DNA from 2 places in the Cupriavidus sp. 8B genome. Region 2 is predicted to be linked to the other one. Evidence: riboswitches for the same ligand, from Rfam matches in the RefSeq annotation. Region 2 holds a riboswitch; the other holds the start of a gene.
The links. A riboswitch is a leader RNA that binds a small molecule or an ion and turns the genes downstream of it on or off. The one in region 2 is predicted to bind glycine.

Region 1 (15,828 bases), on a different contig from region 2:
GTTCGCTTAGGCCCCGCCGATCTCTGGCAAGGCGCGGGCGAGCGCCCGATGCATCTCCTTGAGCAATATTTGCGGTGGTCTTGCGCCGGAGATGCCCTGGACGCCGTTGAGCACAATGTTAGGCACGCCAAGGCCAGGGCGTGGTGGTAGCGCATCCGCTTCGCGCAGCGCCGGCAGCCAGTCCAGATTCATGCCTGCGGCGGCTTCCGACGCTTGCGCCATCGGGATGTCGCAGGCGATGGCCGCTCGGTGCAGCACGCGCGGATCGCCGAGATCTTCCCCGTGCAGGAAATAGCCTTCAAACAGCCTGTCGATGAGCGCCGATGCGGCTGCCCGTCCGCAGGACTGAGCGGCAAAGCGGATCAGGCGGTGCGCAAGCACGGTGTTGGGCAGGGTTTCGATGCGGTCAAGCTCCAGCGCGATGCCGGCCTCGCGCGCCGCGGCGCATACCTGCGCCTGGCGCCTGGCCAGCGCTTCGGCGCTGCCCAGCCGCGCAAGATAGAAGTTGCGGTACGGGATACCGGCGGGCGGTATCGCCGGGAGCAGCGGACAGCTTCGCCATTCGATCGTGACGGCGACATCGGCCCGCTCGTGGCCAAGCCGGGCGAGTGCCGCTTCAAGATGGCGTTTGCCGATCATGCACCATGGGCAGATCAAGTCAAAGTCAACCTGGACCAGCAGGGAATCCGGGTAGTTCATGGCAGTCTTCCCGAAGGGTTATGCTGCCGGCGACGGCCCGGCGCTGCCGCGAGCACTTGCGTGCGTTCCGCGGCGGTCATCTGATCCCAGCGGCCGATTTCGAGCAGTGTTCTGCTGCAGCCCTGGCAGTAACGGCCGGCCAGGTCCATGCGGCAGATATTGATGCATGGATCGCCAACGGGGTTGGGGTGATTCATCACTGGCTCCCGGTTCATCAACCTGAGGAATTGGGGTAGACGGCAGGCCAGCGCGAAGCCACCGCGCCGGCCCGGCGGCAAGGCGTCAGGCAGCCGCGCGCAGCGGCAGGTCCTTCTGCCCTGCGGTGCGGTTTGGCACCATGCCGTTGGCCGCCAACGTGGTTTGCGCGCTGTCATACCAGGTGCCGATGCGGTAGATCTCGCGCGCCTCGGGGCCGCTCGCGATCTCGCGGCCCAGCTCTCGTGCCAAGCGCGCGCACTGCTCATTGAATGTTGACAGCCGCTTGGAGCCCTTGCCGTCCAGCTCCCGCACGTGCAGGTGCAACACCGTGGCGCCCGCGTTGTAGCAGTCAACGGCTTTCTGAACCTGTTCCTTCATGGTGACGGGAATGTCCTCGGGAAAGTCCTGGGGCATCCATTCCGGGCCATAAGGGGCAACGGTGATCACCACTTTGTCCATGTTCTCGGGATGCAGGGAATCGTCAAGGAATTGCATAAATCGCCTCCGGCTGGGCTGTGCTTGTCAAGGGAGCTGCCATGCCTGGAGTATCGGTGAACGCCGTGTTCCGATTTGACTATTCGGGACATCCGATTTACATTTTGGGACAGCCAGGGAAAACACGGTGTTCGACTAATGTCCTACTATCTGCGCAGCGCCAGCCTTACCAACTACGTTGAAGTGGCGCGCGCCGTCGACCTGGATCCATACCAGCACCTGCGGGCGGCAAAGATCAGCCGCTCGGTCTTGCTGGATCCCGATATCCGGATACCCGCGGCATCGGTTGGCCGGCTGCTGGACACGTCGGCGAGGGCAGCCAAGGTGGACGATTTCGGCCTGCGCATGGCTGAGTTGCGCGAATTCTCCAACCTGGGGCCGCTTGCCTTTGTGGTACGCGAGGAGCCGACGCTGCGCCGCGCGCTGGAGTCGATGGTCCGCTACATGGGTTTGCAGAACGAGGCGCTTTCCATGCGCATGGAGGAAGGCGACGGCGTGGTGATGATCCGGCTGCAGGTGCTAAGCGACCAGCCCGGTACGCTGCGCCAGGCCAGTGACCTGGCGGTCGGCGTGATGTTCCGCATGCTGCGCCTGTTCCTGGGGCAGTCGTGGCGCCCGCGCAGCATCTGTTTCACGCATGCCGCGCCCGCCAGCACGGCCACGTTCGCACGGGTGTTCGGCATGCCCACGGCATTCAACCAGGACTTTGATGGCATTGTCTGCCTCGCATCGGACCTGGAGGCGCCTTTGCCTTCGTATGACCCGGTGATGGCACAGCAGGTGAAGCGCTATCTCGGCACGCTGCTGGCGCAGTCGACGGCCGCCACGATGTCCGACAAGGTGCGCAAGCTCGTCTATGCGCTGCTGCCCACGGGGCTGTGCTCAGTCGAGCGTGTGGCCCAGCACCTGAGCGTCGACCGGCGGACCGTGCACCGCCGGCTCGAGCAGGAACATACGACTTACCTGGCAGTCCTCGCCGAGGCACGTGCCGACCTGGTGATCCGGTACATCGAGAACGGCGAGCGTCCGCTTTCCGAAGTGGCGGCGCTGCTCGGCTTTTCGTCGCTGAGCGCGTTCTCACGCTGGTTCAGTGGCCGCTTTGGGTGCAGTGTGTCGGCGTGGCGCGCGCAGGGGCGGCGCTCAGATGGCTAAAAAAGCCGCTGGCTAACCCGCAGCGCGGCGGCGGCCAAGGCGAGCGTCGGGCAGCCCGCTACGGTGCGGTCAGAACTTGTGGCGCACGCCTGCGGCAACGCCAACCATGCTGCGCTGGTCGCATCGCCGCGACCAGGCCCGCGCGATCGGTTCCCAAGCCGTAGTAGCGGGAAAGGAAGCTGGACATCCATGCCAGCAGCGCCCCCATGACGAGCAACTGCAGCGCGCTGCCCGCATAGGCGCAGAGCATGGAGGGCGCCGCAAGGAGTTCGTACAGCCTCTGGCGAGGTTTCAGGCACTTCGGCGATGCCCACACTGCCATAGGCCGCCTCGCCAATGCCTACGCACAGCCGTGCAATGAACATCTGTCCAAAGCGAATCAGCGTCATGTGCGTTAGCAGACGTTCGCGCCGAGAACTAGCATGCATTCTAAAGATCCCTTGGGAGGTTCCTCTCAACCTTCCTTCGCCTTGCCGCATCTCCTTCTGTGCGGCGAGGCGTTTTTCGTCCCCTGATTGCCGCGCGCAGGGTTACCTGGCACTCCCGGGGCGTGGGAGCGGTTTATATCCGAGGGCAGGAACCACGACGGAAATGGAGCCGATTGTCGTCCTTGGGCCGTGCTACGATTCTCTTGAACAACTGGAGAAGGCTATGGATCTCCAAGGCTTCACGTACTACAAAGATCACTGGTATGAGGCTAGCGCAACGTCGCCAACCGGTGGACCTTGGCAGGGCGAGGTGACGATCTGTGCAAAAGCGGCGGACGGAAGCTCGATCAAGATCTTCGAGCACGAACCTGTGCCTGGGCAGTACTTTTCCGAAGGCGAGGCGTGGCAGCATGCGCGCGACTATGCCGAGAAGCTGATAGACGAAGGCCGGGCGAACCCAGGCGCTCTCTGATTCGCGCGCCGTATCCCCATCCGGGTCAACCACGCAGCGTGCTGCGGTCCTCCGAAATCCGGCGAGGCACATATGGACTTCAAGTACAAAGGCCGGGATATCTCCATCCAGACGATAAGGGTCGCGGGTGATCGGTGGGACTGGTCGTATGTCATCCGTGGGCACGGACACAGGCAAAACACTCGGGAGCCTGCAGCCTCGGAAGATATTGCGATCGATGATGCATATCGAGCCGCGAAGCGAGAGATTGACCATATTGCCGTTGACAGTGACGATTAACATTTCTGAAATCCGCCACCCCCGCCCAAAAGCTCGTCTCCCAAACACTGGTGCCCGTCGCCGCATGCTAAAGAAAAACGCGCCCTGGCAAGGCGGCGGCGCGAGGTGCGAACGGGAAATGCAGAGTGACTGCATGCAGGCAGGCGATGGTGACGCGTTGGGTGTAAAAGTTGCAATCCGATGGTTCTGACCCCGAGGCGGCACGCTGACAAAAAAAGAAGGCGCGGTGGTGCCGCGCCTTTTGGTGCCGAGACTCATACACGGGGAGCGTACAGTCGGGAGAGGAAAAAATCCTCAGAGTCCAATCTATGTCAAAGTCCGACAGATAACAATCATTCCGAAATAACATCAGATTTAACAGATTTTTCACATTATCCGGCCGACCGGGATGATTGGCGGGTGTGGTTGCGCTTCGACTCGCTGACTTATCTCTGGTAATTTATCTCTCCCTATCTCGACAACTCCTTTGTTTTGAGCCAACCAATGCCCGCACGTTTAAGGCCGGCATACGGCATAGCTTTCCTCAAACAAAGCAGGGGTGTTCCAGGAATCGAATCTGCTGCATCTTGTGCGATGCAGTAGGAAACAGTCGCCCTGTTGCCGCTGCAAACGCCTTTCGAGAATTGGAGCGCCCTCATACGACAGACAGCGGCGCAGGCGACAGATCGAGCATGATGCGAAGCTCGACGTTGTCCGGGGCGCGTGGCTGCCACATGCGACCGATGACCACAAAGATGATTGGTTGTCCCGGGAACTGGATCAGGTCGCCGATCACCGGCGTTAGCGCGCCGGTGTGCGGTGTCAGGTCCAGGTCGATGTCTCTGGCTGCGGCCTGTGCAGCCGGGGTGAACTCAAGGGTGATCGTGAGTTTCATTCGGGCCCCTTCGTGGTTGAGAAGGTCGGATTCCTCGTTTGTGCTAGCTTGCCAGCAAGCCCAAGATCTTGCTGGCGGGCGCGCCGGACGCGCGTCGGGCCAGCAGATCATGCGCGGTGCCTCGACAAGGGTACGGCTTGCGCGGCTCGCTTTGTAGGAAATGCCTTCTCGTAACTTGTACTTTGAATATTAGGGGGATCCACGTGTTTCAGAGGCGTCTGACTGCGTCGTGAAGCCGGCGTCGGAGAGCGCAGGGAAGGCCGAACCCGACGGGCTGCACGGGAGGGCCGCGCAAAGGCACCGGGGGCGGCACTGTCGACCAGACCGGAGTCCCCGATGCCAAAGGCCGCTAATATCAACGCCCTGTTATCAACGCCCTGTTCGGACCTGGCATCTCGGCCGCCTGACAGGTTCTCCTTGAGCGGGCAATAAAAAGTTCCTCACGCGGACATGACTAATGCTAAAGTTCTGCATCGCGCCGCCGGAGACTCGCTTGGTAAAGCAGGCAGGCATCCAACGGCCGCGACGCAAAGTTGATATCGGGAGAGACCGCCTGGCCATGCTGCCAGGCAGCGCCGAAGGAGCAACCGCCCCGGAAACTCTCAGGCAAAAGGACCGATATCACGTTTGAACTCTGAAGAACCCCGGCGCTCGTCAGCCGGCGGTACCGAAGGAGCAAGCGATCCGCGCCACCCCAAAGTGGCGCATCGTGAATCTCTCAGGTCAAGGACAGAGGGGGCGTCTTTCGCGCATGTCGCGCAAGAGGCTCCCACTCGACGTCCTGGAACCAAAGAGATGAGAACAATTGCCGTTATCGGTGGTGGCATCACTGGCGTGACCACTGCCTACGCACTCGCCAAGCGCGGTTTCTCGGTCACCCTGCTCGAAAAACACCGCTATGCCGCCATGGAAACCTCGTTCGCCAATGGCGGCCAGCTTTCCGCCTCCAACGCCGAAGTCTGGACCCACTGGTCCACCATCCTCAAGGGCATCAAGTGGATGCTCAAGAGCGATGCGCCGCTGCTGGTCAACCCGCGCCCGAGCTGGCACAAGCTGTCCTGGTTCGCCGAGTTCATCGCCGCCATTCCCCAATACCGCAAGAACACCGTGGAAACGACGCGCCTGGCGATTGCCGCGCGCGACCACCTGTTCGCCTGGGCCGCGGCCGAGGGCATCGATTTCGACCTGAAGAAGGAGGGCATCCTCCACATCTATCGCGACAAGGCGGGCTTCGACCACGCTGGCAGGGTATCGAAGCTGCTGGCCGAGGGCGGCCTTGCGCGCCATGCCGTCACACCGGAAGAGATGCGCGCCATCGAGCCGACCCTGGCCGGCGAGTACTACGGTGGCTATTTCACCCAGAGCGATTCCACCGGCGACATCCACAAGTTCACCAGCGGCATGGCCGCGGCGATCGACCGCCTGGGCGTGCGATGCCTGTACAACCAGGATGTCCAGTCGGTCAGCACTGATGGCCGGCAGGTCGCCATCGTCAGCAGCGACGGCCAGCAGACCGAATCGCGCGTGTTCGACGGCGTGGTGGTCTGTGCCGGCACCGCCAGCCGGGCGCTGGCCGCCAGCCTTGGCGATCGCGTCAACATCTATCCGGTCAAGGGCTATTCGATCACGGTCAACCTGAACGACGCGCAAAGCCAGGCTGCCGCGCCCGTCGTCAGCCTGCTCGACGATGAGACCAAGCTGGTCACCAGCCGCCTGGGCGTCGACCGCTTCCGCGTGGCGGGCACGGCGGAGTTCAACGGCTACAACCGCGACATTCGCGCCGACCGCATCCGTCCACTGGTGGAGTGGGTCAACCAGTGCTTCCCCGGTGTCAGCACGCGTAGCGTGGTGCCTTGGGCCGGCCTGCGGCCGATGATGCCTACCATGCTGCCGCGCGTGGGCCGGGGCCGTGCGTCCTGCGTGTTCTACAACACCGGCCACGGCCACCTGGGGTGGACGCTGTCGGCGGTCACCGCCGACATGATCGGCGATGTCGTGCAGCAAGCCATGGGCGCCAAGCGCGTGCATGGCGTGCAGGATAGGGTGGCGCTGGTTAGTCCTTGACAGGCTGCCAGGGACTGGCAAGGGCCGGCAATCGGGCCTGAAGCCAGCCAACGCGTTACACGCCGAGCGCGGCCATATTCTCCACCCGCAACGTCTGCGGGACCGACAGCGAGATATCGGCCGCGCGCAGCCGCTTCAGGATCTCGAACAGCAGGTCGCTCTTGGTCGCGGTGGCGATCCGCGGGCTGCCTACGTAGCCCGTCACGCTAAGCGTGATCCCGTTCGGCGCCAGCTGGCTGAACGTGACGGATGGCGCGGGCTTGTCGAGAATCGCCTCATTCTCCCGATAGGAGTCGAGCAGCAGTTCGCGCACCTGTTCGGGATCGATGTTCAACGGGAAGGTGAGCAGCAGCGTCGCGACGCCTTGCGTGCTGTTGCTCATCGTCACGTTGCGCAGGTTCTGCGAGATCAGCTGCGAGTTAGGCACGATCACGGTGGAGCGGTCGCCCAGCAGGATCTCCGTCGCGCGCACGTTGATGCGCTTGATGTCGCCTTCCACGCCGCCGATGCTCACCATGTCGCCGACCTTCACCGGGCGCTCGGTCAGCAGGATGAGCCCCGACACGAAGTTCTTGACGATCTCCTGCAGGCCGAAGCCAATGCCGACGGACAGCGCGCTGACGATCCAGGCCAGGTTTTCCCATCTGACGCCCAGCAGCGATAGCGTCAGCAACACGATCAGCACGTAGCCGATGTTGCTGAACAGCGTCACGAGCGAGGCGCGCAGGCCCGCTTCCATGCAGACCTTCGGCAGGAGTTCCGCATCCAGCCAGCGCCGCACCGAGCGCAGCAGGTAGATGCCGACCGACAACGCGATGACAGCGTTCAGGATGCGGTCGGGCATGATGTTGAGGCTGCGCAGCCGCTCCCCGCCGAGCATCGTCAGCAGGCTGTTGAGCAGGTCGCTCGGCGTGGTGCCGAAGCCGCCGGTCAGCAGCGCAATGACCGCCACCAGGAGCAGCAGGCTGGTGCCGATCCCCGACAGCACCGTCGACGCTTGCTCGAGATGGCTGTCCCCGAGGCCGAACAATTGCTTGATGACCTTGCCGCTTGGATGGTGCGCGCTGAACACGCTTTCGCAGACGTCGCGGGTCAGTTGCGTCAACAGGTACAAGCTGCACAGGACGATGTCGATCCACACGAGCTCATAGGTCAGGAAGCGCGCGAACGTGATATAGCCGATCAGCAGCGCCAGCAATGAGGCGACGACCGTCACCGTCACGCCAGCGTGAATCAGGCCGGCGAAGGTGGAGCGCGCTTCAGGCCGCTCGCCCGCCGCGGCTAGCATCGTGCGCACGCGGTTGGCGCGCAGCAGCGCTGCGCCGATTGTCAGCACCACCACAAGCGACACCAGGCCGCGGCCTAGCAAGGTCACCTGCAGGCTCGTATCCGCGGTCCGGTTGAGTTGCTCGAGCGTGCCGGCAATCAGTAGCAGGCCCGCGAGGGCGGTCGGGAAAGGACGCATCGCCAGCGCGACCTTGTCGGCGAGCGCCGGCAGGCGCCATGAGGGATGGCGCGTGCACAGCAATGCCCGTCCCAGGCCCGCGATCAGCGCGCTCGTCAATGCTAGCTTGCCGAGCTCGCTGATCAGGTCTTGCACCTGCCCCGGCAGCTCGTAGTGCGGGGCGAACGCGATACACACGAGCTGTACCGCGATGGCGGTCGCAGCAACCGTCGCGAGCACAGTCGCCAGCGCGAGCGCGCTGCGCCGCAGCCGGCTTTCGGGCAAGCGTGTCAGGCAGAACCACGCCAGTGCCCGCTCGATCAACCGTCGGCCGATGGTCCAGACGCCGATCGCAAGTAGCAGGAGTAGCGCGGTAATCGCTTGCCGCCCGGGCTGCCAGGCCAGGTCCCACAACGGCGTGACTTGTCCCTTGAAAGCGCTCAGCCGCTGCTGGTCCTCCGGGCTTGGCGCGAACAACGGTTCCCAGAATTGCTTGCTAAGGATGCCGGCCGACTGCAGCGCGAGCTGGTTCTTCAAGCGGCTGCGCTGCAGCTTGGCGATCTGCTCGGTCAGGTTGGTGACATTGCCCTTGACCTCGGCGGCCTGCTTGAGTCCGCTGTCCAGTTGGGCCTTGCGCGCATTCAGGTCTGCCCGCTGCTGTGCGACTGCAGCCGCCTCGGGCGTGGTGCCCGCGGCGGGTGGCGGCCCGAGCACGTCGAGTTGTGCCTGCAACTGCGCGCGCTGGGGCGTGAGCGCCGCGGTCAGCTTGTCGACGTCGCTTGCCAGCTGGTGGATGGCGTCATCCAGCCCTTCGAGCTGCGTGCCGCTGGTGGGCGACGACGCCAGCTGCTTGATGCGGTCCTGTTCGGTCTGGAGCCGTTTCAGCTCGGCCACGGCATCCGCGTGCGACAGCGGCTTGGCGGCAGGCGCGTCCGCATTCGAGGTGGTGTCGGCGGCTGTGGCTGCCACTGCCGTTGCTGCATTCGGGAGCGCTGTGGGGATCAGCTGCAATAGCGCAACCAGCACAAGGCTCAGCGCGAGCTTGGGGAGTTTGCTCATAGGACAAGAACTTTGCTGATCGGCTAGCCGGGCAGGCAATCGAACAGGTTCGCGTGGATTGCCATGCTTCGCCAGACGGCGGGTGACCGGGGTCGACGATCAGGGTGTTGGACGGCCGCGCTGGCGATCAAGATGGGAATCGATCGGAGCGCCCGAGGCGATGCCGCGTGATTGGCAAGCCGCTTGATGGCAAGCCGCTTGAAGCGGAAGGTTTGCCTGAAAGAAGTCGAATTATACAGAAGGCATGGCGTGCCGTTGCGCAGTGCACGATACGCAACTCGGGCGCCAGGTGGCGTGCGGATAATCCTGCACTAGAATTTCTACCAGTGGCCGCATCGGCCCAACCAGAACACGAACCACCACGAACCAACACGAGGCAAGCCAATGGACTTCAGTCTGACTTCCGTTCAACGGGATTTGCAGGAGCGTACCCGCCAGTTCATTGCTGACCAGGTCATGCCGATGGAGCGCGATCCCCGGCAAACGCCGCATGGCCCAACCGAGGACCTGCGCGCGGACCTGGTGGAAAAGGCAAGGGCAGCGGGCTTGCTGACACCCCACGCCAGCACGGAGGCCGGAGGCCTCGGGCTTTCGCACCGGGACAAGGCCATCGTCTTTGAAGAGGCGGGCTACTCGCCGCTGGGGCCGGTCGCGATGAACATCCATGCGCCGGACGAAGGCAACATCCACCTGATGGAACTGGTCGCCACGCCGGAGCAGAAGGCGCGCTGGCTGCAGCCCCTGATCGACGGGCACACGCGCTCGTGCTTTTGCATGACCGAGCCGGCGCCAGGCGCGGGAGCCGATCCGTCGATGCTGCAAACCACGGCGGTGCGCGATGGCGATCATTTCGTGATCACTGGCCGGAAGTGGTTTATCACGGGCGCCACCGGCGCCACCTTCGCCATCATCATGGCGCGGATGGAAGACGGCTCGGCCACCATGTTCCTCGCTGACATGAACCAGGCCGGTGTCGCGATCGAGCGGCAGATGGATGCGCTCGATACGTGCTTCACGGGCGGGCATGCCGTGGTGCGCTTCGATGGCCTGCGAGTCCCGGCGAGCGACGTGCTCGGCAAGCTCGGCGAAGGATTCCGCTACGCGCAACTGCGCCTGGCCCCGGCGCGGCTGACGCACTGCATGCGCTGGCTCGGGGCGGCCCGGCGCGCGCACGACATCGCGGTCAACTATGCGCGGCAACGCCGCGCGTTTGGCCGGACCTTGGTGGAGCATGAGGGCGTGGGGTTCATGCTGGCCGACAACGAGATGGACATGCACACCGCGCGCCTGACCATCTGGCACTGCGCCTGGGTGCTGGACCAGGGCGAGAAGGGGCGCGATGAGTCCAGCCTGGCCAAGGTGCACTGCTCGGAGGCCTTGTGGCGGGTGGTGGATCGTTCCGTGCAGGTGCTTGGCGGCAGCGGGGTGACGGATGAAACCATCGTCGCGCGCATCTTCCGCGACATGCGCGCCTTCCGGATCTACGATGGTCCCTCGGAGGTGCATCGCTGGAGCATGGCCAAGCGGATTGCGCGGGGCTGAATCCCTCTCAGCGTGCAGGATCAAACAGTGATTTAAACAGTGATGCATTTCACCGCAGGAGGTTCGCTCGCCATGGACAATGCCTTCCACCATTTTTCCGAGCTGTTTGCGCAACTGGGCCTGCCTGCCGACGAAAAGGGCATCCGTGAATTCCTGGCCGCGCATTCTCCCCTGGCCCCCGACGTCGTGCTTGCCGACGCCCCCTTCTGGACGCCCGCGCAGGCCACGTTGCTGCGGGAGGAAATCCTGGAAGATGCTGACTGGGCGGAGGTCGTTGACCAGCTGAATGCCGCGCTGCGGGTGCCCGGATAAAGCCTCGGTGAAATTCGAGCCTGCTCCGTTCCAAATAGTGTACTTCTGCTCCTGTTCTGCATTGCTGCGGTGCGGCAACATCCCCTGGACGCGCGTCATTGTCGACGCCAGGGGAAATCGCCGCAGCCATGAAGTACCAGTTATTTGTATTGGCCGGATGTCCGGCCTGCACCGCGCTTGAACTGTGCATGCGAGACGCCGGTCTCGCCTATGACCGTATCGTGCTGGCGTCGCCGCGCCACGCCGCCGATGTGCTGGTTTTGCTTTCCGAATCCGATCCGCGTTGTCCGGTTTTAAGTCATGGTGAGCAGAGCGCCAGCGGCCTCGCGGCTTGCCTTGCGCTTCTGAGCGAAGGCCATCCCGACCGCGCCTCGCTTGCACCGCTGGCATTCACTGGCGCAGGCAAGGAACTGGTGGATGGCATGCTTAGCGGGCGTGTGCTGATGGCCAGGAACGAGCGGGCGTTCTCGCTCGCGCTCGGTGCATTGCGTGCTGGCATCCAGGTATGGACCACCGCGATGCCGGCGGCGCTGCGCCGCACCGGACTATTCGTGCCTTACCTGGACCTGAGAATCGCGGATGGCCTGTCTGGGGGGAAGTTCAGGCTTGCTGGTGCGCTTGGCGTCGACGAAAGCGCGCTGGCCTCACTCGCCCATCGCGTGCCAGCCGGATTTGAAGACGCCTATCTGGACCGCCTTAGAAGAGGCCGGAGCTGGGTCTATTGGGAGGGGGGCGCCAGCATGCTCGGCGACCGGACTACGCGGTTTCAAAATGCCCGTCACTGGCCCGCGGCCAGGAGCGCGGCGGCCGCCGGCGGTCTGCTTATCTAGCTTTCCGGGGTCGCCAGGCTTCAGTGAGTGTGGATTCACCGCTGGGTTGCTCCCCTCTCCCACGAAGCCCACGAAGCCCACGAAGCCCACGAAGCCCACGAAGCGGGAGGGGATCAAACCACGGATCCGCATAACGCGAGATCCGGCCGCGCCGTGGTCCTAGTCGCGCAAACGCGCGCGTTCCGGCGACATATCCATCGGCATCATGTTGACGTTGGCGTTATGCATGACCCATAGCGAGCCTGCCACGATGATGGCGATCAGCAGCCCGGTGCAGACGAAAATCGCGGTGTTCATGCGCTGGTCCGCAGACGTGCCGATATGCAGGAAGAACACCAGCTGCACCACCAGCTGCGCAACGCACAGCAGCACGATGGCCGCAAGGCCCATGCCCTTCGGCACGAACCCTCCCATCACCGCGCCGAAAGACGCGAGGGTGAGCGCCAGCGACAGCGCAAAGCCGATCACATAGCCTTTCATGCTGCCATGCGCGGCGTGCGCAGCGGATCCTGTGGGGAGGTGGGCGGTCTTCATACAAACTCTCGCAGATAGACAAAGGTGAACACGCAGATCCAGATCAGGTCCAGGAAGTGCCAGAACAGGCTCAGGCAGGCCAGGCGGCGCCGGGTCACGCCATCCAGCCCGAAGCGCTTGACCTGGTGCATCATGACCAGGATCCACAGCAGGCCGCAACTCACATGCAGGCCGTGGGTGCCCACCAGGGAGAAGTAGGCAGACAGGAACGCGCTGACGCCCGGCCCCGCGCCGGCATGCAGCAGCTCGGCGAACTCATACAGCTCCATGGCGATGAAGGCCGCGCCGAGCAAGAACGTGACGCCCAGCCACTGGATGACCTGGCGCTCCCGCCCGGGCTGCATGTTCAGCATGGCCACGCCGAAGGTGAAGCTGCTGACCAGCAGCAGCATGGTTTCGCCGAGCACGAATGGCAGCTCGAACAGGTCGCGGCCGCCCGGGCCGCCTGCCGTATTGCCGGCGAGCACCCCGAAGGTAGCGAACAGCACGGCGAAGATCAGGCAGTCGCTCATCAGGTAGATCCAGAACCCCAGCGTGGTCTTGGAGCCGTCGTCGTGCGCCACGTGCTCGTGCGTGTTGTGAATGACTGTGTAGCTCATGGGTCAAGCCGCCTTGCGTAGCTGCGCATAGCGCGCGTTTTCGATGCGTTCGACTTCAGCCGCCGGGACGTAGTAGTCCACGTCGCGGTTGTAGGTCCGTGCGATGAAGGTGCCGATCACGCCCAGCAGGCCCAGGGCCGCCACCGCCCACATGTGCCAGACCAGGGCGAAGCACAGCACCAGGCCGAACGCGGAGACGATCACCCCCGCGCTGGTGTTCCTTGGCATGTGGATGTCCTCGTAGTGGCTTGGCCGCACGTAGGCGCGCCCGGCCTCCTTGTCATCCCAGTGCTGCTCCAGCGAGGTGATGTGCGGCACATGGGCGAAGTTGTAGAAGGGCGCCGGCGAGGCCGTGGCCCACTCCAGGCTGCGGCCATCCCACGGGTCGCCAGTGAGGTCGGGGTTGTGCTTGCGGTCGCGCACGCTCACGGCCAGCTGGACGAGCAGGGCGACGATGCCCGCGCCGATGATCACGGCACCGCACAGCGCCACGATCAGGTAGGGCTGCCAGTCTGCGTGCGTGTAGTGGTTCATCCGGCGGGTCATGCCCTTGAAGCCGAGCACGTAGAGCGGCATGAAGGCCAGGTAAAAGCCCACCAGCCAGCACCAGAACGAGATCTTGCCCCAGCGCTCGTTCAGGGTGAAGCCGAACACCTTGGGGAACCAGAAGCTCATCGCGGCCAGGCAGCCGAAGATGACGCCGCCGATGATCACGTTGTGGAAGTGCGCGACCAGGAACAGGCTGTTGTGCAGCAAGAAGTCCGCGCCGGGCACGGCCAGCAGCACGCCGGTCATGCCGCCCACGGCAAAGGTCACCATGAAGCCGATCGTCCACAGCGTGGAGGAGTGGTAGCGGATGCGGCCGCGGTACATCGTGAACAGCCAGTTGAACAGCTTCACCCCGGTCGGGATCGAGATGATGGTCGTCATGATCCCGAAGAAGGCATTGACGTTCGCGCCCGAGCCCATCGTGAAGAAGTGATGCAGCCAGACGAAGAACGACAGGATGCCGATGGACGAGGTGGCGTACACCATCGACTTGTAGCCGAACAGCGGCTTGCCGGAGAACGTGGAGATGATCTCGGAGAAGGCCCCGAAGCACGGCAGGATCAGGATGTAGACCTCGGGGTGGCCCCAGACCCAGATCAGGTTGACGTACATCATGGCGTTGCCGCCAAGCTCATTGGTAAAGAAATGCATGCCCAGATAGCGGTCGGCGGTGAGCAGCGCGAGCGTGGCGGTCAGCACCGGGAACACGGCAACGATCAGGATGTTGGTGATCAGCGCGGTCCAGGTGAACACCGGCATCTTCATCAGCGTCAGGCCCGGGGCACGCATGCGCAGGATGGTGACGATGAAGTTGATCCCGGTGAGCGTGGTCCCCAAGCCCGATATCTGTAGTGACCATATGTAGTAGTCCACCCCCACCGTCGGGCTGTATCCCAGCTCGGACAGCGGTGGATAGGCCACCCATCCCGTGGCGGCAAAGTCGCCGACGAACATCGACATCATCACCAGCACCGCGCCCGCTGCCGCCAGCCAGAAGCTGAGTGAGTTGACGAACGGATAGGCTACGTCGCGCGCGCCGATCTGCAGTGGCACGATGACGTTCATCAAGCCGAGGATGAACGGCGTCGCCACGAAGAAGATCATGATCACGCCGTGGGCGGTGAAGATCTGGTCGTAGTGGTGCGGGGGCAGGTAGCCGGCCGCATCGCCGACAGCGATCGCCTGCTGCACGCGCATCATGATGGCGTCGGCAAAGCCGCGCAGCAGCATGACCAGCGCCATGATGATGTACATCACGCCGATGCGCTTGTGGTCGACCGAGCAGATCCACTCGGTCCACAGGTACTTCCATTTGCCGAAGTAGGTCACGGCGCCGAGCAGCGCGATGCCGCCCAGAATGACGGCGACCAGCGTACCCATGATGATGGGCTCATGGTACGGAATCGCCTCGAGGTTTAATTTGCCGAACATGGATCAGTGCTCCGTGGCCGCGGCGCGGTGGCGTTGCGTGTGTTGCATGCAGTGCATGTATTGCATGTATTGCGGATTCATTGGCTTCATCAGTTGGCAGCCAGTGGGGGGCTTTGGGCTGTGCAAACGTCGCCACGCACATCGCCACGCATATTGGCGCGCATATCGCTATGCATGTACTTGTTGACGATGTTCTGGAACAGGCCGGGCGCAACGCCCGCGTAGACCGTCGCCGGCTCCTTGGTGCTCGGCAGCTCCAGCGTCTTGTAGGCCTTCTCGTCCAGCGTCAGCAGCGACCGCCTGGCCTGCCGTACCCACGCGTCGAATGCCTCGCGCGAGGTGGCCACGGTGTCGAAATGCATGTCGGAGAAGCCGGGGCCGCTATAGGCCGCGGACAGCCCCGCGTAGGTGCCCGGCGTGTCGGCGATCAGGTGCAGCTTGGTCTCCATGCCGGCCATGGCATAGACCATGCTGCCGAGCTGCGGGATGAACAGGGAGTTCATCATCGATTCCGCGGTGATGCTGAAATTGATCGGCGTATCGACGGGTATAGGCAGCCGGTTGACCGAGGCGATGCCGTAGTCCGGGTAGATGAACAACCATTTCCAGTTCAGCGCCACGGCTTCGACGCGGATCGGCTTGACCTTCGACTCAAGCGGTTTGTAGGGATCCAGCGAATGGGTGGTGTTCCAGATCAGCACCGCCAGGCCGGCCACGATCACGCACGGGATGGTCCAGATGACCACCTCGATGCGGGTGGAGTGCGCCCACTTGGGCGCATACGTTGCCTTGGTGTTGGAGGCGCGATAGCGCCAGCCGAAGTACAGCGTCAGGAAAATGACCGGCACCACGACCAGCAGCATGATG
Region 2 (15,828 bases):
ACCACCACCACCTTCATGCCGGCCATTTGCGCGGACGCCGGGTTAGTGCCGTGCGCGGAGGACGGGATCAGGCAGATGTCGCGATGGCTCTCGCCACGGCTGGCGTGGTACGCATGGATGATCAGCAGGCCGGCGTACTCGCCTTGCGAGCCGGCATTGGGCTGCAGGCTCACCGCGGCGTAGCCGGTGGCGGCGCACAGCATGGCTTCGAGCTGGTCGATCATCTCGCGGTAGCCGACCGTCTGGTCCAGCGGCGCGAAGGGGTGGATCTTGCTGAACTCGGGCCACGTCACCGGGATCATCTCGCTGGTGGCGTTGAGCTTCATGGTGCACGAGCCCAGCGGGATCATGGTGCGGTCCAGCGCCAGGTCCTTGTCGGCCAGCATGCGCAGGTAGCGCAGCATTTCGTGCTCGGCGTGGTGCGTGTTGAAGACCGGGTGGGTCAGGTAAGCGCTCTGGCGTGCCAGGCCAGCGGGATAGGCATCCTGCGCGACGGCTTCCAGCACATCGAAGTCGGGCACCGGCTTGCCGTGCGCGAAGATTTCCAGCAGGGCGACCACGTCTTCCCGCGAGGTGGTTTCGTCCAGCGAGATGCCGATGCGGGTGGCGCCGGCGTGGCGCAGGTTGATGCCGCGGGCGGTTGCCGAGGCGTGGATGGCTTCCGTGTTGAAGCCGGTTTCCAGCGTCAGCGTATCGAAATAAGTGGCATTGGTGCGTGCGTAGCCCAGTTGTTCCAGGCCGCCGGCCAGCGTGGCGGCCAGGCGGTGCACGCGCTGGGCGATGCGCTTGAGGCCTTGCGGGCCGTGGTACACGGCGTACATGGAGGCCATCACGGCCAGCAGTACCTGTGCCGTGCAGATGTTCGAGGTGGCCTTCTCGCGGCGGATATGCTGCTCGCGCGTCTGCAGGGCCAGGCGGTATGCCTTGTTGCCTTGCGCGTCGATGGTCACGCCAACCAGGCGGCCGGGCATAGAGCGCTTGAAGGCATCCTTGACCGCCATGTAGCCGGCGTGCGGCCCGCCGAAGCCAAGCGGCACGCCGAAGCGCTGCGAGTTGCCCACCGCCACGTCGGCGCCCCATTCGCCGGGCGCGGCGATCAGGGTCAGCGCCAGCAGGTCGGCGGCAGCCACCACCAGGCCGCCGGCAGCATGCACGGCCTCGGCGATGGCGCGGTAGTCGGCGACATCGCCGTTGACGCCCGGGTACTGCAGCAGCACGCCGAAGGCATGGGCGCCGGCCGCTTCAGCAGCGGGGCCGACCTTGACTTCGATGCCCAGCGGCAGGGCGCGGGTGCGTACCACTTCCAGCGTTTGCGGCAGCACGTCGTCCGCCACATAGAAGGTGGTGGAGGCGTGCTTGTTGACGCGCTGCAGCAGCGTCATGGCTTCGGCCGCGGCAGTGCCTTCGTCCAGCATGGAGGCATTGGCGATGTCCAGGCCGGTCAGGTCGGTCACCATCTGCTGGAAGTTCAGCATGGCTTCCAGGCGGCCCTGGGAGATCTCGGGCTGGTAGGGCGTGTAGGCGGTGTACCAGGCCGGGTTCTCGAAGATATTGCGCAGGATGACGCCCGGGGTCAGCGTGTTGTAGTAACCCTGGCCGATAAAGCTCTTGAGCACGCGGTTCTTGCTGGCCAGCCCACGCAGCTTGGCCAGCGCGGCTTCTTCGCTCAGCGGCGCGGTGAACTCGCCCAGCGGCATGCCGTCGCGGCGGCGGATGGCGGCGGGGATGACGGCGTCGATCAGCGCGGCGCGGCTGTCATAGCCCAGCACCTTGAGCATGTGCTGTTGTTCGGCGGCATCGGGGCCGATATGGCGGGAGGCGAAGGCGTCGCGCGCCTCCAGTTCGGCCAGCGTGGGCCGGGCAACTTGGGCGGCAGTCATGGGCAGGGGGGCGTTCATGGCAAGGATCTCGTGGGAGCGGTGCGGCGGGTGGTCGGCCCGGCGCGTCGCGTCAATCTTCATCCGTCATTCCCGTGGCGGCGGGAATGACGGTCTGGCATCAGGCGCCGACGTTGGCTTTGTAGGCGTCGGCCGACATCAGGCCGTTCACGTCGTCGCTGTTGGCCGGCTTGAGCTTGAACAGCCAGGCGTCGAAGGCGTCGGCATTGACGCTTTCCGGCGCGGCGGCGGCGGCATCGTTGATGGCGATGACTTCGCCAGCCACCGGGGCGTAGATGTCGGATGCGGCCTTGACCGATTCCACCACGGCCAGCGCGTCGCCGGCGCCGACCGACTTGCCCACTTCCGGCAGCTCCAGGAAGACGATGTCGCCCAGCGCGTCCTGCGCGTGGTCGGTGATGCCGATGGTCAGCGTGCCGTCGGCTTCGACGCGCACCCACTCATGGGACTCGGTGTATTTCAGGTCGGCGGGGAAATTCATGGGATTGCTCCAGATTCAATTTGTTTTTCAGCGCCAGCCGGGCGGGGGGTGTCGATCGTCGATCGGGAAACCGCCGGCAGGCGCGCTGTGACCGGTGCGAGCGTTCAGCTCACGAGTGCCTTGCCATTGCGCACAAACGGCAGTTTAACCACAGTCGCGGCGAGTTTGCGGTCGCGGATCTCGACCTGCACCTCGGCGCCGACGGCAACGTCGAGCGGCAGGCGGGCAAAAGCGATGGATTGGCTGAGCGAGGGGCTGAAGGTGCCGCTGGTGATTTCGCCTTCGCCGGCCGGGGTGATGACCTTCTGGTGGGCGCGCAGCACGCCGCCCGCCTTTCCGTTGGCCGGACGCAGGATCAGGCCGACGAACTGCTGGGTCTTGCCGCCGGCGACCAGGGCCGCCTTGCCGGTGAAGTCCCGTTCGCTTTGCAGGTCCACGGTCCAGGCCAGGCCGGCGTTGAGCGGCGAGGTGTGGATATCCATGTCCTGGCCGTACAGGTTCATGCCGGCTTCCAGGCGCAGCGTGTCGCGCGCGCCCAGGCCGGCGGGGCGAACGCCCTCGGCGATCAGCTTTTCCCACAGGCCGGCCACGTTCTCGGCCGGCACTACCAGCTCGAAACCGTCTTCGCCGGTATAGCCGGTGCGTGCCACCATGACTTCGCCGAGGGCGGGGTCATGCACCACCACGGCGTTGAACGGCTTCAGGGCTTCGCTGGGCTGGGTCGAGGGGAAAGCGCTCCACACCTTGGCGCGGGCGTTGGGGCCTTGCACGGCAACGATGGCCAGCGGGGCCGCGCCGTCGGGCGCATTGTCGCCCCGGCGCGGCGTGATCTTCACGCCGCTATTGGTGGCGGCGTTGCGTGCGGCGATCCATTCGATATCGTTGTTCGCGGTGCCGGCGTTGACCACCAGGCGGAAGTGGTCCTCGGCGAAGAAATAGACGATCAGGTCGTCGATGACGCCGCCCTTTTCATCCAGCATGCAGGAGTACAGCGCCTTGCCCGGCGTTTGCAGCTTGTCGACATTGTTGGCCAGCAGGCCGCGCAGGAAGGGGCGCACATTGGCGCCCTTGAGGTCGACCACGCACATGTGGGAGACGTCGAACATGCCAGCATCGCTGCGCACGGCATGGTGTTCCTCGATCTGGGAGCCGTAGTTGACCGGCATGTCCCAGCCGCCAAAGTCGACCATGCGGGCGCCGAGGGCGCGGTGGATGGCGTTGAGGGGCGTGGCCTGGAGCGTCATGGAATCCTCGGGGGAAGGCAAATCTCGGTTCGAAAACGAAAAAAGGGCCATCCACCGCAGGATTCGGCGCGCCATGGCGCTGCCAAATCCGCTGCGGCGGATGACCCCTCTGTCCTCGATACCTGAGAGATTACAAGGCGGATCCCGGTTGCTGGAAACCCAAACCTTGCGCGCCCCTTCGGTGGGCACGCTCACCATGGCTGTCGATGGAATCGATCAGTGGCGGGTGCCGCTCTCCAGAGTACGGCGTGCATCGTGTGCATGTTGCAAGCCGATCCAACCAGTCCATGGTGCCTGAGAGTTTTCGGGTGATACCCCTTCGGCGGCGCAAGATATGCGCGCTCTCCCGGTCAGATGCGCGCAATTTACGGGAGCGTCCTGGCTTTGTCAACGCACCCGGCCGGCGTCGCTGTCCTGCTGCGGTGCACTACCGCCCGCGATGGTTGGGTGTCGTAACGTTACCGATGACACCGCCTACCGCGGCGCCGCCCAGGGTGCCTAGTGCGTCACCGCCCGTCAGGACTGCGCCACCCACTGCGCCAACGCCAGCACCGATTGCGGTGTTTCGCTGCTTTGGTGTCATATCGGCGCAGCCCGCCATGCCAGCTACCGCGATACCGATCAAGACCGCCTTGCTCAGGGAATGCAGGGTGTTCATGATTGCCTCCAGCGTGTTTGCCCCCAACGTATGGTGAAGTGCATCCGGCACGGCTCACACTCTGGCCGGACATAGAAATTAGACGTGCCAGAAAGGCCGCGGCTCCCGGGCTTACGAAGTGTTACGTGCCGGTGAGTACACTCTTTTCCGTCCAAGGCCCGGCCATGGCCGCGTGTTAACATCCAGCCTCCGCCCAGCAATCGCGCATGCCGCGTTGCGCATCCGTCATTACCCGCCTCGCATGACCCACGGACTCAACCCTGCCCAATCCGAAGCCGTTCGCTACCTCGACGGCCCCTGCCTGGTACTCGCCGGCGCCGGCTCGGGCAAGACCCGGGTGATCACACAGAAGATCGCTCACCTGATCGAGGACAAGGGCTTCCAGCCCAAGCACATCGCCGCAGTGACCTTTACCAACAAGGCCGCCAAGGAGATGCAGGAGCGCATCGCCAAGCTGATGGAGGGCAAGACTACGCGCGAGGGCAAGCGCATCCCCATCAAGCAGATCACGGTCAGCACGTTCCACTCGCTGGGCGTGCAGATCCTGCGGGCCGAGGCGGAGCACGTGGGGCTGAAGCCGCGTTTCTCGATCATGGACTCCGACGATTGCTTCGGCATGGTGCAGGAGCAGCTTGCCTCCACCGACAAGAAGCTGATCCGCAGCGTGCAGAGCACCATCTCGCTGTGGAAGAACGGCATGGTCGATCCCGAGACCGCCATCGCCCAGGCCGACAATCCCGACGATCACCAGGCCGCGCTGATCTACCGCAACTACGTGGCCACGCTGCACGCCTACCAGGCGGTGGATTTCGACGACCTGATCCGCCTGCCGGCCGAGCTGTTCGCGCGCAACGAGGAAGTGCGCCTGCGCTGGCAGAACCGGCTGCGCTACTTCCTGGTGGACGAGTACCAGGACACCAACGCCTGCCAGTACCAGTTGCTCAAGCAGCTCGCCGGCGGCTCGCACCTGCGCGCGCCGGCCTTCACCGCGGTGGGCGACGACGACCAGGCCATCTACGGCTGGCGCGGCGCCACGCTGGACAACCTGAAGCTGCTGCAGACCGATTTCCCCGACCTGAAGGTGGTCAAGCTGGAGCAGAACTACCGCTCCACCGTGCGCATCCTGGAGGCGGCCAACGCGGTCATCTCCAACAATCCCAAGCTGTTCGACAAGAAGCTGTGGAGCGAGCACGGCATGGGCGACCCCATCGCCGTCAACCCGATGAACGATGAGGAGCACGAGGCGGAATCCGTGGTGTTCCGCCTGTCCGCCCACAAGTTCGAGCGGCGCGCGCAGTTCCGCGACTACGCCATCCTGTATCGCGGCAACCACCAGGCGCGGCTGTTCGAGCAGATCCTGCGCCGCGAGCGCATTCCTTATGTGCTCTCGGGCGGGCAGAGCTTCTTCGACAAGGCCGAGATCAAGGACATCTGCGCCTACCTGCGCCTGATCGCCAACCCGGACGACGATCCTGCCTTCATCCGCGCGATCACCACGCCCAAACGCGGCGTGGGCAACACCACGCTGGAAGTGCTGGGCACCTTCGCCGGGCAGGCCAAGGTTTCACTGTTCGAGGCGGCCATGATGGGCGGCATCGAAGGCAAGCTGCAGCCGCGCCAGCTGGAGCCGCTGCGGGTGTTCTGCGAGGCCATGGTGCGCCTGGCCGGGCGCGCGGCCAGCGATCCCGCCACGCAGGTGCTTGACGACATGATGGAAGGCATCCACTACGAGGCCTACCTGTACGACACCTTCGACGAGCGCCAGGCCCAGTCGCGCTGGACCAACACGCTGGAATTCCTCGACTGGCTCAAGCGCAAGGGCACCAAGCCGGAAGCCACGGGCGAGGCGGAAGAGGCTACCGGCTTCGACACCGCCGACGGCTTCGGCGACGAGGGCAAGAACCTGCTGGAGCTGACCCAGACGGTGGCGCTGATGAGCATGCTCGAAGGCCGCGAGGAAGATCCCGACGCGGTGCGTCTGTCGACGCTGCACGCCTCCAAGGGGCTGGAATATCCGCACGTGTTCCTGGTCGGCGTGGAAGAGGGCATCCTGCCCCACTGCCGCGAAGACGAAGACATGAGCGACGAAAAGATCGAGGAAGAGCGCCGCCTGATGTATGTGGGTATCACGCGAGCCCAGCGCAGCCTGCACCTGAGCTGGTGCAAGAAGCGCAAGCGCGCCCGCGATACCTATTCGTGCGAGCCCTCGCGCTTCATCGGCGAGATGAAGCTCGAGGAGGCGCCCGCGATCAAGGACGAAACGCCCGCCATGAGCCCCAAGGACCGCCTGGCCGGGCTCAAGGCCCTGCTGGGAACGCCCGGCGCGCCAGGCAAGAACCCGGCATGACCGGCGCCGGCATGGCGTGCCGTGCCCCATGCCGGTGCCGAACGTACAAAGTCGATACATTGGCCTACAAGGGCGACATGACCCCCGCCCGATGTCCGTCTAACATCGCCGGTGCCTGGCCCGAAGTACTGGACCAGGTGCCGCGTCGTTCCGTCCCTTCGGAGCGGCGTGGCCGGGCATTACGCCCGACTTCTTCCCTGTTCAGCGCCTCCGCACCTTAAGTCCGGGGGCGTTTTTTTTAGGGATCCGCCAGATCCTGTGGCTGTCAGGCGCGCGCGATGCCCAGGGTGAATTCGCCTTCCAGCGTGCCGGCCGCGTCCCGCAGGCGGCGTACCCGCAGCAGGTTGGGGCGCGCGCCGGCGATGCCGTCCTGTGCGTTTTGCACTGGCGAAGCGCCCCGCGCGCGATACGCGGCATGCTGGAGGTGCACCTCGCGGCTGAGGGCGTCGTCGAAGAACAGCTGGGTGGTCAGCACCTCGGTCTTGCCGAGATGGATCTTCAGGTGGATATGCACCGCGCGCGGCCCGTACCAGCCCGGGTAGATCGTCAGGAATTGCGTGGCGCCATCGGGGCCGGTGGGCTGCAAGCCGCGCAGGAAGCGGGAGGCGCTGGCGGGCACGGCGGGCATGCCGGCACCACCCGGGCCGGGGCCGCCCGCAGGCGGCGGCGGCATGCCGCGCTGGTCGTAGCCGCTGTAGCTGCCGCCGGCATCGCAATGCCAGATGCTGGCCAGCGCGCCGGCCACGGGCGCGCAGCCGCGGTCGGTGTCCACCACGACCAGCCTCAGCCGCAGCAACTGGCCCGGCCGGCCATCGCGGATATCGCGGCGCACCAGCGCCTGGTCGATATAGAACGGGCCCTCGGTCATGGCCGGCGTGAGCAGGCAGGCGGCGGGTTGCGCGGCGGCATCACCCGCCAGCCCCATCAACCCGGCGCCGAGGGATCCTCCCAGAACGCCGCCGAGGAAGCGGCGGCGGCCTGCGTTTTCCGCGAGCGGGCCTGCGTGGTCGAGGGGCTTATTGGGCATCTGGCACTCCTGGTCGGTGAGGTTCCGCAGCGCCGGGTACGCCGAACGGGCCGTTCGCGCCGAAGGCGCAGGGCATGGGCGCCGGTCCGTGGCCGGGCATCGGGCCTGCCATGGCGCCGGGGAACGGGTGGGGACCGGGGCCGAACGGGCCCGGCGGCGAGCCCGGCATGCGACCCTCCGGCATGTCGCGCAGGCGCATGCGCTGGCCGGCATCCAGGCTTTCTTCAAACGCGATCCAGCGATCGCGCGCGGCGCGGCGATCCTTGTCGAGCGCGTCGTGCAGGCGGTCTTCCCGCTCCGCGCGGGCGCGCAGCGACGGCTCGGGCCCCTCCGACAGAGCGGGGCCGCCACCCTCGCGGATAAAGCGTGCCTGCAGTTCCAGCGCGTGCGCATGCGCTTCCCGCGCGGCGGCCCGGGCGGCTTGCCAGAGGGCGGCCTGGGCAGGCGTGAGCGCCAGCGCTTCGGGCAGCGATGCGGGTGCCGCCGGCTGGCCGGGGCCGGCAACGGCCGGCGCGCTGGTCTGCAGCGCGTGCGCCGGCAGCGTCAAGGCGCAGGCGCCGCACAGCACGGCGAGGGACGGCAGGGAACGCAGTCGGGGCAGCAAGGCTTGGGGCTGGGTCACAAGGATTCTCCATGGAGGTCATGCGGGGAGAGGCCCGGGATCGCCGACGTGATGCCGATGGCTTCAAGCATAGCGGGGCGCCGGGCTGCCGTTGCCTGCTTGTCAGGAACTTGCAGGCACAAAAGCGGCGGGATAACGACATGACATCTTAGAAAGGCTAGCCCCCTGTTGCTTGAGCGCTTGGTCAGCACGCGCAAGCAATGCCGTACAAAGCGAGTCCCCGGGGCGGGCCGCTTTGTATCAAGCCCGGTACAAAGCGGCCACACCCTGCCTATCGGGCCGTCAAGCCGGGCTGGTAGAGTCAATCCCTGGCGGCGGCCGCCTGCCGGGCCGCCCCGATCCGCTTCCATACCGAAGCAAACCTGCCGCCGACATGCCATACGCCACGCGGCAAACCACTGCAAAGCACGACGAAACCCGATGGACCATTCTCCCGCCACGCCCCTTCATTTGCTGATCGTCGACGACGATCCGCAGATCCGCTCCATGCTGGCCGAGTATCTCGCCACCTTCGGCATCGAAGCCGATGGCGCCGAGGGCGGCGCCGCCATGCGCGCCGCCATGGCCACGCGCGACTACGACCTGGTGGTGCTCGACCTCTCGCTGCGCGGCGAAAACGGCCTGGCGCTGTGCCGCGAGATCCGCGAGCGCGGCGACCTGCCGGTGATCATGCTCACCGCGCGCACCGAGCTGGCCGACCGCGTGGTCGGGCTGGAGGTGGGCGCCGATGACTATGTCACCAAGCCCTTCGAGATGCGCGAGCTGGTGGCGCGCATCCACACCGTGCTGCGCCGCACCCGGGGCGGCGGCGTGAAGCGCCCGGCGGCGGTGGGCGGCCACGAACTGCGCTTTGGTAGCTGGCGCCTCAACACCACGCTGCGGCAGCTGGTGGACGGCGAGGAAACCGTGGTGCCGTTGTCCAATGCTGAATTCCGGCTGCTGCTTGCATTCATCGAACATCCGAACCGCGTGCTCGATCGCGAGCTGCTGATCAATCAGGCGCGCGGCCGCGATCTCGATGTCTTCGATCGCAGCATCGACCTGCTGGTCTCGCGCCTGCGCCAGAAGCTGCGCGACGATCCGCGCGACCCGACGCTGATCCGTACCGTCCGAGGCGAGGGCTATGTCTTCACCGGCGCCGTCGAAGCCTGAGCGCGCGGGCTGGGTGGCCCGCCACGACTCCATGTTCATCCGGCTGTTCCTGGTGATGGCCGCGATCATGCTGGCCGTGCACCTGCTCGGCGTGACGGTCATCGAGAGCGTGTTCCCGCGCCCGGGGCATACCGGATTCAGCTTCGCCCCCGGTGACGAGCTTCCGCCTGGGCCGCCTCCGGGCGAAGAGGGGCAGCGGGGCGAGCCGCCGCCGCCGCCGCCGGATGCCGGGGCGCGCGCGGACAACGGTGAAAGCGGCGCTCCCGTGCCGCCCCACCGCCAGCGCCGCACGCATGGTCTGGGGCCACCCCGCCTGGGGCTGCTGTTCCAGCTTGCCGCCATCGTGGCCGCGTCATGGGTGGGCGCGCGCCTGCTGGCCAGGCCCGTCCAGCGCCTGGCCAGCAGCGCCGGCCGGCTTGCCCAGGACGTGCATGCCCCGCCGCTGGACGAAGACAGCGGCCCGGCCGAGGCCCGCGCCGCGGCCAAGGCCTTCAACCACATGCAGCAGCGCATCCGCACCCAGCTGGCACAGCAATCGCGCTTCCTGGCCGCCGTGTCCCACGACCTGCGCACCCCGCTCACGCGCATGAGCCTGCGCATCGAAGGCGTCGACGACAACCGGGTCCGCTATCGCCTGCGCCAGGACCTGGCGGAGATGAACGGGCTGATCGATGCCACCCTGTACTACCTGCGCGAGCGCGACGGCGCCGCCGCGCCGCGCCAGCGGGTGGATGTGCATGCCTTGCTGCAGGCTGTGGTAGACGATGCCACGGAGATCGGCCAGGACGTCACCCTGTCCGGTGACGCCGAGCCGCTGCTGGCCTATCCGGCCGAACTGCGCCGGGCCGTGGTCAACCTGGTAGAGAACGCCCACCGCTACGGCGGCAGCGCGCGCATCGAGCTGGCCGACAGTGCCGAGCGGGTGGTGATCGATGTGTGCGACAACGGCCCCGGCATCCCGCCGGAGGAGATGGCGCGCGTGCTGGAGCCGTTCTATCGGCTCGAATCCTCGCGCAACCGTACCACCGGCGGGGTCGGCATGGGCCTGTCGATCGCCTCGGATATCGTCTCGCGCCACGGCGGCGAGCTCAGCCTGGCCAACCGCCCGGAGGGCGGCCTGCGGGTGCGCATCGTACTGCCGCGCGCCTGAGCCGCGCGCGGCCCGGTGCCCGCGCTACCGCTCACCGTGCCGTGCCGCCGCCCATCGCCGCGAGCTGCACATACTGCGAGCCGCGCGTGCCGTGCGTGAAATCCAGCACGAAGTCGCCCACGTCGACGCGGGCCTGCAGCGCGCGCCGCAGGTCCGCCGGGGTTGCCCCGCGCGGCCCGGACAAGGCCGTGCGCACCAGCCAGGCCGCGCCGATGTAGCCGGCCAGCGTGGCCGGCGAGGCGGGCTCGTCCAGGAACTGCTTCATCCGGCCCACATGCTCCTTGACCACGCGCAGGGTCAGATCCTGCGGGCCCGGGGCGATCTGGGTCAGCACGATGCCGCCGTTGTAGCCGGCGCCAAGAATCTCCCGCGCCGCCAGCGAATTGACCGCGGACAAGCCCACCAGGAAGCCGTACCAGCCCCGCGCCGCCAGCGCGCGGCCGAGATTGCCGTAGGTCAGCGTATCGCCCGCCACGATCACCGCGGCCGGGCGCGCGGTGGCGATGCGCTGCGCCAGCGCGGCAGCCTCGTTGCCTCTTCCGGCGTCCAGCGTGAGGACCTGCAATCCGGTCTCCTGGTCGACCTGGCGCCGCCACGGCGTGCCGCTCGCCAGGCTGCCGGCCGCAAAATCCGGCGCCACGGCCAGCACCAGCTGCTTGAGGCCATAGCTGCGCAACTGCCGAATGGCCGCGTCCAGCTCGGTACGGTAGTCGGCCCGGGTGTACCAGACGTGATCCGCCGAGAGCGACAGCCCCGACAACGGCGCCACGATCTGCACGCCGCGCCGGGCCAGTTCGGGCGAGGCGGCCAGCACCGGTAGCAGGGCGTCGCTGGGACCGAACAGCAATTCAGCCCGCTCGCCGTCGACCAGCGACAGCGCCTGCGCGGTGGCCGCGCGCGGATCCGCGTCGACCTCGCGCACCACATGCACTACGCGCGGCTCGCGCGCGCCGGCGTTGGCCGCGTCGAACATGACCTTGGCCCCCGCCAGGTAGTCGCGCGCGAGGTCGGCCTGGGCGCCGCCGCGGTCCACCAGGTGGCCGATCACCAGCGCACGCCGTGGTGGCGACTGCGCCAGCAGGGAGGCGGGCGCCATCATGGCGCTGCCAAGTGCGGCCAGGACCCGGCGGCGCGGCAGCCGCGCCGGGGTGGCAATCAGGGAAGAAACTTGCATGGGAACCCGCGAGGCCAGGTGCAGAGGAATTGCGTGATTGGGAAGAGCGCCGCGCAGCCTACCCGGCCCAGGTGACACTGGCATGACGCGGGGCATGCCCCCGCCGCGGCGCGCGGCGTGTCAAGGGCCGCGGCTTGACCCCGGTCAACGCAGGCGCGGGCGGCGCGCCCTACGATGAGCCATCGAATCCACGACGAAGGCCGCCCCATGGCTGCAACTGCCCCCGCCCCGTTCTCCAACGCAATGTCCATCCCCATCGCCGCGTCGAGCCCATCCCCTGCCTGCAGCGGCAAATGCGGCGCCGCCTGCACCGGCAAGTCGGCGGCACGGGCCGCGGCGGCGCCGGACCGGCACGCCTTGTCGGACTTTCGCGCGCTGGCGGCCCGCATGGATGTCAACGGCCCGCGCTACACCTCGTATCCGACGGCGGACCGCTTCCACGGCGGCTTCGGCGCGCAGGACTACCGGCAGGCGCTGGCCGATTGCGCCACCAACGCTACCAACGCTACCAACGCCGCCGCGCCGCTCTCGCTGTACGTGCACGTGCCGTTCTGCGAGAACATCTGCTACTACTGCGGCTGCAACAAGATCATCACCAAGGACCACCGCCGCAGCGCCCGTTACGTGGACTACCTGGCACGCGAGATGGCGCTGGTGGCCCAGCAGCTCGGTGCGCGGCGCGAGGTGGTGCAGTCGCACTGGGGCGGCGGCACGCCGACCTTCCTCGATCCCGCAGAGATGCGCCGCGTCATGGACGCGCTGCACCAGCACTTCCGCCTGCTGCCCGAGGGCGAGCACGCCATCGAGATCGACCCGCGCCGCATCGGCGACGCGCAGATGGCGCTGCTGGCGGAGCTCGGCTTCAACCGCATCAGCCTGGGCGTGCAGGATTTCGATGCCGAGGTCCAGCGCGCCATCCACCGCGTGCAATCGCTGGCCGAGACGCAGTCGGTAGTCGACGCCGCGCGCCGGCTTGGTTTCCACTCGGTCAGCATGGACCTGATCTACGGCCTGCCGCACCAGACCACGGCGCGCTTTGCCGCCACGGTCGAGCAGGTGCTGGCGATGCGCCCGGACCGGCTCTCGGTGTACAGCTATGCACACCTGCCGCATGTGTTCAAGCCGCAGCGGCGCATCGACGAACGCGCGCTGCCGGCCGCCGCCGAAAAACTCGACATCCTGGTCGGCACCATCGGGCAGCTCACCGCCGCGGGCTACGTCTACATCGGCATGGACCACTTCGCGCTGCCGGACGACGCGCTCGCCGTGGCCCAGCGCGAGGGCCGGCTGCAGCGCAACTTCCAGGGCTATTCCACCCACGCCGGCCATGACCAGCTTGGCTTCGGCGTCTCGTCGATCGGCGCGGTGGCGGGCCGCTACGTGCAGAACGCCCGCACGCTGGATGACTACTACCGTGGCCTCGACGCCGGCGTGCTGCCGGTGATGCGCGGCTTCGCCATGCGCAATGAAGATCACTTGCGGCGCGATGTCATTGGCGCCCTGATGTGCAATGGCGTGCTGGACGTGGCGGCGGTCGAAGCGCGTCACCGCATCGATTTTGCTGCGCATTTCGCGGCAGAGCTTGCGGAACTGGCGCAGCTGGCCGAGGACGGGCTGGTGCGTTGCGAGCCCGGCCGCATCGAGGTGACCCCGCTGGGGCGCTTGCTGGTGCGTCGCCTGGCCATGGTGTTCGACGGTTTCCTGCGTGAGGATGGCCGGCGGATGGAGCCGGTTGCCACCCGGAGCGCTGATGTAGGTACGCCGCTGCCGATGCCAACGCGCTACTCGCGGGTGGTTTAAGTCACCGGAAACGGCCTTATGTAGGAGTTGGGCCAACAGCCTACTAATGTTGTCGGTTCAGCGCCGAAGCCAGAGGTCCGCGAATGGCGAAGCCTATACTTTTGGTCGCTGAGCATTCATTACCGAGGTCCAAGTGCAAACACCACGAACCAAACACTTTTCGCTGCCGTTCGAAATCGAAATTGAGGTGAGCGCCGGAAAAGCCAACATTGAGTCGGAGCTTGGGCGAGCTATCCCAGGCCCCCCGGATAACTCTATCGAGAATGCTCGTGTTGTCGGCGTCATTGAGGGGATGGAACAACTTCTGATGTCGTTAGCGCTGGCTGGGATTGATTTGTCGGCCCCTGAGTTCTCGGCTGCGCTACGGGACTGCGTGGCGAGGCTGCAGGCTTGATACTCCAGCGTCACAGCCAATGGAGTAGAGGCCTGGAGTCACCAAAATGTGATTAATAGTCCGCGTTCGCGCGGGCTTTTGTCTCTTGGCTGATTAGCGGCTAGCATTGAAGGGCTCGCATTGAGCAGAGAGTGTCACCCTTCACAAGCAGAAATCTAAGCCGTGGTGACTGTACCAATTAGGTTATCAATTGGAACAGGCATGGCGGCTCATCCTTTCCTGACGGCGCGGTTTCGTACGCTTGCGGGAAATATCTTCGAATCCTTGAGGGGCAATCCGGACGCGCAAGAGCGGTATTTTGCCGACCTGCGCTGGCGTCGTGTCGGCGGTTCCTTCGACTGCCCTGTCTGCCCGAAGTGCGGCGATATCTCATCGGCCCACCGGCGAGAAAAGCCAGCCTGCGAAAATCATCGTGGACGCTGGCGTTGCTCTAGCTGCCGGGCCCATTTCTCTGTTATCTCGGGAAGCATCTTTGCCAACTGCAAGCTGCCGTTGTCATTGATTCTTAAGGCGATTTACTACTTTGTGACCACCTCAAAGGGCCGTAGCGCGGTTGACCTGTCGCATCACCTGAATGTGAGCTACAAGACTGCGTTTGTGCTCTTGCACAAGATTCGCTGCGCCATCTGTATGGGCTATGACTTCTCACCCTTGGAGGGCGAGGTCGAGATTGACGCGTGCTGGGTGTTCAAATACGTGCGGCCCGAACGAGAGCATACAAAGAAGGGGCGGAAGACCAGCGCAGGCAAGACGAACCCAAATAAGCAGGCAGTCCTCGTGCTGCGCCTGCAAGGCGGCCGACGGAAGGGCGCGGTTCGGACACTGCCAATTCCCATAAAGGCAGAAGACGAGGCGACTGTGTTGGAAATCGTTCGTCGGTTCGTGAGGCCGGGCTCAGTGGTTTACACCGACCAGGCCGCTGCTTACACAAGCCTGGCAGCGGAATACGAGCTTAGGCCTGTGAACCACAGCGTGGAATATGCGACCGAACAAGGGTGGAACCAGAACCAGGCAGAGAGCTACTTCAACCGGTTCCGTTCGATGATGCGTGGCATTTACCTGAAGGCGACGCCCAAGTACCTCCTGTACTACGCGATGGAGTGCGCTTGGCGGGAAGATAATCGGCATCCTGTCGGCGGGCTCCAGGAGCGGCTAAACGTCGCGCTAAGGGCAATTGGCCTGGGCCAGCACGCGGAGCCGTTCGTAAAATACTGGGGCGACAAGGGCAGACCTGAGTCTGCCCTGACGAAACTAAAGCGGTGGATTCGCCGAAGGCCCACTAAGCCACAGGAAAGCTGGACGGCAGCGCAGACAGACGACGGGCTACAGCGGGCGTTGTGGCCGTAAGCTTCAATTGCCAACTCACTTCGCTAGTCTCCTGTGACGTAGTTCGTCGCTCGACCAGTCCTTTTTTCTCATATTCCCGGAGACGGTGCTTCACTCGCCGCCGAAACTCTTCGCGCTCCGCCATCGACGGTAGGACGATGTCCTTCGCGTTGAGAATGTGGGCAACTATCTCCATGGTGGTCGCTGGCTTTCCTTCTTGGCGACGGAGGTAGTCCAGAATCATGCGAGCGCGTTCGCCATAGGCGAGAGACCCATCTTTGGGCTTGCTTGGTGCGCGAGGGGGTAGTGCCGGGACGAGCTCGCCGTCCGCCAGTTCAGGCATGACAATTCTGAATGCGGCGAGTTTTTCCTCAATCGCCCTGATTTCCGCCTGACAGCGTTCAACTTCCTTGCGTAGTCGCAGTAGCTGTCCTTCTAGCCTTGAAACCTTGATAGCTGCGGTCTTGGCTGCCTGGATTCCCACGTTTGCCCCCAGATTAGTGATGAGCTAAGTCTAGGGAGCCGAAGGGCCGGCTTCGCTATCGGAGGCTGGCC

Region 1: another riboswitch for glycine. It lies ahead of ACYP5B_RS33520 (D-amino acid dehydrogenase); the one in region 2 lies ahead of gcvT (glycine cleavage system aminomethyltransferase GcvT).

The regions. Positions count from the first base shown of each region.
Region 1 covers NZ_BAAILO010000329.1:135,710-151,537, reverse strand. Annotated here, with positions in the region: gene ACYP5B_RS33555 (DsbA family oxidoreductase) at 7-699, opposite strand; gene ACYP5B_RS33550 (DUF1289 domain-containing protein) at 696-896, opposite strand; partial or broken gene ACYP5B_RS33545 (3-keto-5-aminohexanoate cleavage protein) at 1,159-1,392, opposite strand; gene ACYP5B_RS33540 (AraC family transcriptional regulator) at 1,531-2,544, shown strand; partial or broken gene ACYP5B_RS33535 (hypothetical protein) at 2,666-2,918, opposite strand; gene ACYP5B_RS33530 (hypothetical protein) at 3,136-3,444, shown strand; gene ACYP5B_RS33525 (hypothetical protein) at 4,358-4,597, opposite strand; glycine riboswitch at 5,128-5,225, shown strand; gene ACYP5B_RS33520 (D-amino acid dehydrogenase) at 5,393-6,661, shown strand; gene ACYP5B_RS33515 (DUF3772 domain-containing protein) at 6,717-9,164, opposite strand; gene ACYP5B_RS33510 (acyl-CoA dehydrogenase family protein) at 9,549-10,706, shown strand; gene ACYP5B_RS33505 (DUF2789 domain-containing protein) at 10,779-11,018, shown strand; gene ACYP5B_RS33500 (hypothetical protein) at 11,240-11,848, shown strand; gene cyoD (cytochrome o ubiquinol oxidase subunit IV) at 12,008-12,382, opposite strand; gene cyoC (cytochrome o ubiquinol oxidase subunit III) at 12,379-12,981, opposite strand; gene cyoB (cytochrome o ubiquinol oxidase subunit I) at 12,985-14,961, opposite strand; gene cyoA (ubiquinol oxidase subunit II) at 15,051-15,828, opposite strand, start outside.
Region 2 covers NZ_BAAILO010000539.1:9,862-25,689, reverse strand. Annotated here, with positions in the region: gene gcvP (aminomethyl-transferring glycine dehydrogenase) at 1-1,898, opposite strand, end outside; gene gcvH (glycine cleavage system protein GcvH) at 1,999-2,379, opposite strand; gene gcvT (glycine cleavage system aminomethyltransferase GcvT) at 2,484-3,623, opposite strand; glycine riboswitch at 3,723-3,873, opposite strand; glycine riboswitch at 3,895-3,982, opposite strand; gene ACYP5B_RS47695 (hypothetical protein) at 4,051-4,281, opposite strand; gene ACYP5B_RS47690 (UvrD-helicase domain-containing protein) at 4,523-6,628, shown strand; gene ACYP5B_RS47685 (dioxygenase family protein) at 6,894-7,655, opposite strand; gene ACYP5B_RS47680 (hypothetical protein) at 7,645-8,277, opposite strand; gene ACYP5B_RS47675 (response regulator transcription factor) at 8,698-9,429, shown strand; gene ACYP5B_RS47670 (ATP-binding protein) at 9,401-10,579, shown strand; gene ACYP5B_RS47665 (ABC transporter substrate-binding protein) at 10,611-11,753, opposite strand; gene hemN (oxygen-independent coproporphyrinogen III oxidase) at 12,141-13,553, shown strand; gene ACYP5B_RS47655 (IS1595 family transposase) at 14,149-15,294, shown strand.